Zymomonas mobilis subsp. pomaceae ATCC 29192: one gene and its partner. Each later gene encodes a partner of the first gene's protein in a complex. Links are inferred from orthologs where the notes say so. Each region holds a gene or a part of one and is shown on either strand. Other genes may lie near its edges. The genes, in order: tsaE and tsaD.

Evidence for each region.
Region 2: the proteins of tsaE (region 1) and tsaD are in contact, whole or in part, in a crystal structure (PDB 6N9A), measured with the Thermotoga maritima proteins. The link is inferred for Zymomonas mobilis subsp. pomaceae ATCC 29192 from one-to-one orthologs. Residues at the interface, in WP_004082108.1 of Thermotoga maritima: Leu37, Gly38, Lys46, Lys57, Val59, Lys60, Ser61, Thr63, Phe64, Thr65, Leu66, Met67, Val69, Pro71, Tyr82, Arg83, Leu84, Asp86, Asp88, Phe89, Asp93, Ile128, Asp130, Glu131, Arg134; in WP_004082750.1 of Thermotoga maritima: Cys10, Asp11, Arg49, His50, Leu82, Gly84, Gly135, Gly136, Glu154, Thr155, Leu156, Asp157, Asp158, Ser159, Glu162, Asp165, Lys166, Arg169, Leu170, Tyr175, Lys213, Thr214, Leu217, Tyr218, Gln221, Arg222, Asn324.

Annotation. Positions count from the first base shown.
Region 1 is NC_015709.1:215,564-218,744, reverse strand. The notes cover bases 117-2,970. They hold tsaE (tRNA (adenosine(37)-N6)-threonylcarbamoyltransferase complex ATPase subunit type 1 TsaE), read right to left. Parts: upstream 1,851-2,970; coding sequence 1,383-1,850; downstream 117-1,382. Other genes in these bases: ZYMOP_RS00965 (sensor histidine kinase), read right to left, coding at 1,886-2,970; ZYMOP_RS00975 (nucleotidyltransferase family protein), read right to left, coding at 541-1,302; addB (double-strand break repair protein AddB), read right to left, coding at 117-534. Also shown: more of addB, read right to left, coding at 1-116; more of ZYMOP_RS00965, read right to left, coding at 2,971-3,181. UniProt on the Escherichia coli protein: Required for the formation of a threonylcarbamoyl group on adenosine at position 37 (t(6)A37) in tRNAs that read codons beginning with adenine.
Region 2 is NC_015709.1:1,426,201-1,429,521, forward strand. The notes cover bases 1-2,994. They hold tsaD (tRNA (adenosine(37)-N6)-threonylcarbamoyltransferase complex transferase subunit TsaD), read right to left. Parts: upstream 2,047-2,994; coding sequence 955-2,046; downstream 1-954. Other genes in these bases: ZYMOP_RS06245 (NAD(P)H-dependent glycerol-3-phosphate dehydrogenase), read right to left, coding at 1-953; hemC (hydroxymethylbilane synthase), read left to right, coding at 2,045-2,971. In the rest of the region: ZYMOP_RS06260 (uroporphyrinogen-III synthase), read left to right, coding at 3,008-3,321.

The DNA of each region.
Region 1 (3,181 bases):
CCAGTCGGTAATAATACATTCTAATAAATTTAAAGATGACTGCCAGTGCTTTGCTAACTCTTCTTCGGCCAAAGGATCAATCAAGGTGGATAAAGCTGCGGGATCAATTTCTGCGGCAATCAATTGATCTAAGGTCAAGCCTAAGTCTTCAGCCAAGCGATGGGATTCAGAAGGAGAAATCTCTTTCCCCTGCTGCTTCATTGCTTTTTTAACAAGACGGGTCAGGCGGAAATGCCGATCTAAGGGTGTAATCGCCGGAGGAAACGGATCAGTAAGGTCAACAGGATCTAAAAATGCACCCAAACGCTCATCTAAAAACGGATCACCCACAGGCACCATCCGCGGCAAGAGTAAACCGGAAGAAGATCGGCGGACAAAGGCTTCGGTAATCGCCCGTACTGAACGATTGTTGGGTAACAAGATCAAGCCACGTGCTAATTCCATCGGTTTATAACGGTCGATAAGACCCGCTACCAGAGAATCTGCAAAAGCCTGATGAAAGGGAATCGTAAAAATTCGGGATATATCCGCCATGATTGATTAACCACGTCTCAAGATATTGTCCGTTATCTTGACTGCCTTTGGCGTACTGACGTCAAACCAAACACCATCATGGACAAGACCATAGAGCCGACCACGCGCAATAGCCTGATCACGGATAAGTTTACTGCGAAAAGGGCCATCTGGTGTATTGTCTAAAAAACGTTTGGACATAAGTTGAATACCACTGAATACGAAAGGCGCTACACGACCTTCTACCCGTGATTTAATCTGCCCTGTACCATTCATGTGAAAATCCCCCTGTCCGGAATAGCAACAGGCATGAGAAAGCGGCACAAGTAATAATAAAGCATCCATCAGATTATCATCCCAATGACGAGTCAGAAGATCGATGGAGTTGGCTGTGCCGTCTAACCAGAAATTATCACTACTTATGACTAGAAATAAATCCTCTTTCACAAGCGGTAAAGCTTGTTTTATGCCGCCGCCCGTTTCGAGAGGTTGTTCTTTTTCACGTGAAATCTGGAGATCAAAATCTTTAGCAGAATGCGCAAGATGGGCTTCTAGTTGATCACTCATATAATGCGTATTGACGATAACATGTTTAATCCCGCTTTCTTTTAAATGGGATAACGCATGATCAATCAATGGCTTTCCGCCGACTTCAACCAAAGGTTTAGGGCGGGTCGCGGTCAAGGGACGCATCCGTTTACCAAAACCTGCCGCCAAAATGATCGCTGTTTTAATTAAAGTCTGTGGGTTTTGTGCTTCGTTCACGACCGACATTGAAGAATTATTCATTATTTCACTCCTGCCCCTGCTCTATGAAACTGTCAGGCTTCTAGCAAAGGGGCGATAATCAGAAAATCATTTCATTTAAATTATAAAGGTGGCCATCTTTTTTCCCAGTCATGGGGGGCCTGCCATGTCAGGCGGCGCATATTATTTTCCAGAATATCGAAATGTAACCGTAAACTTTGGGGCCATAAGTGTTCGAGCGTATCTCCTAACCTTTCCGGCCATTCAATAAGCAAGATGCCCTCCATACCAAACTCATCGAGCCCTAATTCTCGAATATCTGCTGCATTATCCAAACGGTATAAATCAACATGGGCTACAGGTAGGATGATTTCCGGCGGTTCATAGGCAATCATCAAAGCAAAACTGGGAGAAGGGGCTTCTTCTTCCAAACCTAATTCAGCCAATACACCTCGGGCTAGACTGGTTTTCCCAGATCCTAAATCGCCTGATAGGGTAATAACATCACCGATTTTCAATTGTTGCCCGAGATAATGTCCAACCTGTTCTGTCTCAACAGCATCTTTCAAAATTATTTCCTGTTCGATCATATCCTCATTTATCCGATAAAAATGCTACCGATTTTTTACAAAACAGGCACGTGGCGTGGCAACGTAATAATAAAATGTGTTTTCTGATTCTCAGTAGAATCAATTCTAATGGTGCCACCATGTAAGGCGATAAAGCGTCTTATAAGGGGAATTGCAATGGCAGCGCTGCCTCTTCCATCATGGACGGCTTGCCCATAGGCAGAAAAATGGTCAGAAAGCTTTATACCTATATCCTGATCCCCAGAGGCAAAAACGTCTTCTTTATTCGGCATATAAAAAACATCCCCTTCGTCGATAATCATTATCGTCACTTTTTCAGCCTCTCCCGATGCTTTAAAAATAACTGTTCCACCGCGGGGATTTCTTGCCAAAGCTATTAAAAGCATATGGGTAATCGTTCGCTGCAAACGTTTAGGGTCGCTTTCAATTTCGCCTAGATTATCATCAATAACAATTTCAAGGGTGACACCTAATTCAGAAGCCCGTTCTGAGACCTCTTTTCCCAAATTAGCTAACAGAGGTTTTAAAATTAAGTTTTGCTGGTTTAATTCTAGATTACCCGATTCCAAGAGGGTCAGATCTAAAATATCATCGATTAAGGCGCTGAGACGAGCGACTGCATCCAAGATGGCGGTAACATAATCTGTCGCTGTCTTAGAAAGATCGCCACAGTAGCCTTGCGCTAACATTTCGGCAAAACCGCTGATGGAAGTTAAGGGCGTTCTTAATTCATAACTCATATTGGCAACGAAATCGGTCTTAAGGCGATCGGCGGCTTCTAACGCTTCATTCCGATCACGCAAGGCGCGTTCTATATGCCAACTATCTGTTACATCCAGCATAGTAAATAGAACATTACCATCAGGAAGAGGAACGGTCGAAAAGTTAAAATATTGCCCATCGGCAAAAGATAAATGGCCATGATTAGACTGGCGTTCAACCGTCGTCATGCGGATAGCTTCGCTGATTTTTATAGGCTGATTTTTATCTGTCAGACGCGCACTTATAAGCTTAGCAAGTTCATCAACGCGCGGATGAAGAGATAAAAGCTTTTCATCAATTTGCCAAACATCGGTAAAACGGGTGTTCCACAGATTAAGCCGCCCATCCGATGAAAAGACACTAATCGCTTCAAATAATTTATCAAAACTTGCTGTTCTGACACGAAGCATAATATCATGGGCGGAAGTCAAACGGACCTGTTCCGTTCGATCTTCAAAAATCAGTAACAAACCACCATCTGGCGTCGGTTGCGTTATAACACGAAGATGGGACCCGTCTGATAAAAGCCAATTTTCTTCTAAAGCTTCGCTATGGGCTAAAAACCATTG
Region 2 (3,321 bases), 1.2 Mb from region 1 along the record:
TCTCCCCTGATTAAGGCGCAAATCGCTGAAATAAGGGGCATCTCTACTTTGAGTCGGGCGGCAAGCCGCTCTAAAACAGGTGCTGTAAAAACACCTTCTGTGGTTACAGCTTTAATTTTTTGTTGTTCTTCAAAACTGTATCCCTGTCCTAATTTTTTACCGAATGTAAAATTGCGAGACAAATCAGAAGAACAGGTCAAAACCAAATCCCCCAAACCTGATAGGCCTGTCAGAGTTTCTTGTTTTGCCCCTAAGGCTATCCCAAGCCGAGTCATCTCGGCGAAACCACGGCTAATAATAGCGGCACGGGCATTATGGCCCAGTTCTGCGCCCGCAACTACCCCGCAGGCTATCGCTAATACATTCTTGATAGCACCGCCAACGTCAGCGCCAATGACGTCACATGACGCATAGGGCCTGAAGGTTGGGATTGCTAAACGCTCCATTAAACCATACCGAATCGAGGCTTCTTTTGCGGCTAAAGTAACCGCTGTCGGTAGATTACGCGCTACTTCACTGGCAAAAGTAGGGCCCGATAACAAACCGATAGGTCTATTGGGGAAAATTTCTGCCGCTAACTGTGACATTAATAGCCCTGAATGCGCTTCAATTCCTTTCGCACACAGAATTAAAGGGCGATCATCGTCAGGTAATAAATTCAGTACAGAACGCATTTTCTGTGCTGGAATAGCCACTAAAAAAGCCGAAACATTTTTGAGATCTTCAAGTTTATCGGTCGCATGAAGCGATTTTGGTAAGGAAATATCGGGTAAATAATCGGGATTTATGTGTCTTTCATTGATAGCACAGACAACATTGTGGCGTCTTCCCCATAAGGTTGCAGGTCCATTATGGCTTGCTACCATTGCCAAAGCCGTTCCCCATGCGCCCGTACCAAGGATACCGATATGAGGAAATATTTTGGCTTCTTCTCGTTTTTTTTCAGAAGACATTTTACGCTTTTACTCCAGCACCACGAGCTTTTTCTGCATAAGGATCCAAAGGCCAACGGGCTTTTGCTGGAATATCCAGACCGTCTATCATTCCTAAACGAAAGCGTTCAAGACCGGCCCATGCAATCATAGCGCCATTATCCGTGCATAACCAAGGCGGGGGGGCGACAAGCGGTAAATGATGCTCTTCTGCTAATTTTATAAGCGCTGGTCTAATCGCTGTATTCGCCGCCATACCTCCCGCAATGACAAACGCATTAACCGAGATGCCTTCACCTTCGATTTTTTTGAGTGCTTTTTGGCTACGATTAACGAGACAATCGATAACAGCCTGCTGAAAAGAGGCCGCTATATCAGCGCGTTTATATTGACCGGATTGATGTGCACGTAAGACAGCCGTTTTCAAACCTGCAAAAGAAAAATGAGGCTCCTGACTATGAATCAAAGGACGAGGTAAGGGTACTGCATGGGGATCGCCTTTAAGCGCTTCCTGTTCAACAGCTGGCCCACCCGGAAACCCAAGCCCTAAAATTTTGGCAGTTTTGTCAAAGGCTTCCCCACCCGCATCATCAATAGTTGTCGCGAGGCGACGATAGACACCCACATTTTGCACTAACAAAATTTGACAATGACCACCAGAAATCAGCAACAGGAGATAGGGAAAATTGAGTGATTGGTTTGCTAATCTAGGCGTTAAAGCGTGACCTTCAAGATGATTTACGGCGATTAAAGGTTTGTTACAAGCCAGCGATAGCGCTTTTCCCGTTACTAACCCCACCATCACACCACCGATAAGACCCGGGCCTGCAGTAGCAGCAATCGCATCTATATCTGTCAGATTTTTATCTGATTCGTTTAAAACCTTTCTTATAAGGGGCTCCAGGCGTTCAACATGGGCCCGCGCTGCAATTTCAGGAACGACGCCGCCATAAGGGCGATGCAATATTTCTTGGGTTGCCAAATGATGGGAAATAATATTACCATTATTATCAACCAAAGCGACTGCTGTTTCGTCGCAACTCGACTCAAGACCTAAAACTAATGCCATAGGGGGCTTTTCTGCCATCATAAGGGACGGTAGAGCAACTATCATGCAATTTCCTTTTCGTCTCGGATCTCGTGGTTCTCCTTTGGCTCTTATTCAAGCCCGAATAGTGGCGACTGCTTTATGCAGTGCACATGGCTGGTCAGAGGAAGCTGTTATTATCGTGCCTATTCGTACATCGGGCGATAAAAACCGTCATCAGGCTTTAGCCGATATAGGGGGCAAATCGCTTTGGACGAAGGAACTGGATACGGCTTTGACCGCGGGTGAGATTGATGCTGCGGTTCATTCGATGAAAGATGTCGAAACCTTTCGACCTGATCATATTTCAATTGCCGCGATGCTTGCCCGAGCCGATGTTCACGATCGACTGATCGGTGCGCCTTCTCTTGAAACCCTACCCTTAGGGGCTTGTGTCGGTACGGCTTCGCCTAGACGTGCGGCACAGATTAGACATCGTCGTTCTGATATTCAGATAAAATTATTAAGAGGCAATGTTGCGACCCGCCTCCAAAAGCTTGAAGATAAAGCCTTCGATGCCACCCTTCTAGCCGCTGCCGGTCTGATCCGACTCGGAAAAGGTGATATTGGTTACACGATTCCTTTAAGTGAAATGCTGCCTGCTGCTGGGCAAGGCGCTATTGGTATAGAAGCTTTGGCCAATTCGGCGGCATGGTCGATAATAGCTGCTATAGATCATCAGCCCACCCATAGGGCTGTGGATACCGAAAGACAATTACTGATGCGACTTAATGCGGATTGTCATTCACCGATTGCCGCTTTTGCTGAAGTAAAAGAAAATGGGATTCGTTTGCGAGCTTGTCTTTATACAGCCGATGGTCAGCTTTCGACTGCTATTGATAAATTTATTCTTCAGCCCTCTGATGCTTTTGATGTCGGGACCTTACTGTTAAATCAGGCGCCTCCTGAATTAAAATCGTTATTTAAGGTTGATGTTTCCTTTACGGGATAAGGTTCTGCCTTAGCGTCCATTTTAAGATTTATTTTTATGCCATTTACAAGGATAGATACGGATTATCAGGCATCTTCCCGCCATTTGTTGATTCTACGTCCGGAACCGGGTGCTAGTAGAACCGCAAAACAGGCGATTGCTGCTGGATGGCGTGTGACTAAAACACCTTTAGCGGAGGCCATTCCCCTTTCATGGGCATTACCCTCTCCGGCTTCTTATGAAGCTGTCATGGTCACGAGTGCTCAAGCTATTTATCATGGCGGCGCTGAATTACAAAAATTAGTCAATTATCCGCTTTACGCCGTAGGCAAAACGACGGCGCAAGCGGCTGTTGATGCCGGATTTTCTCA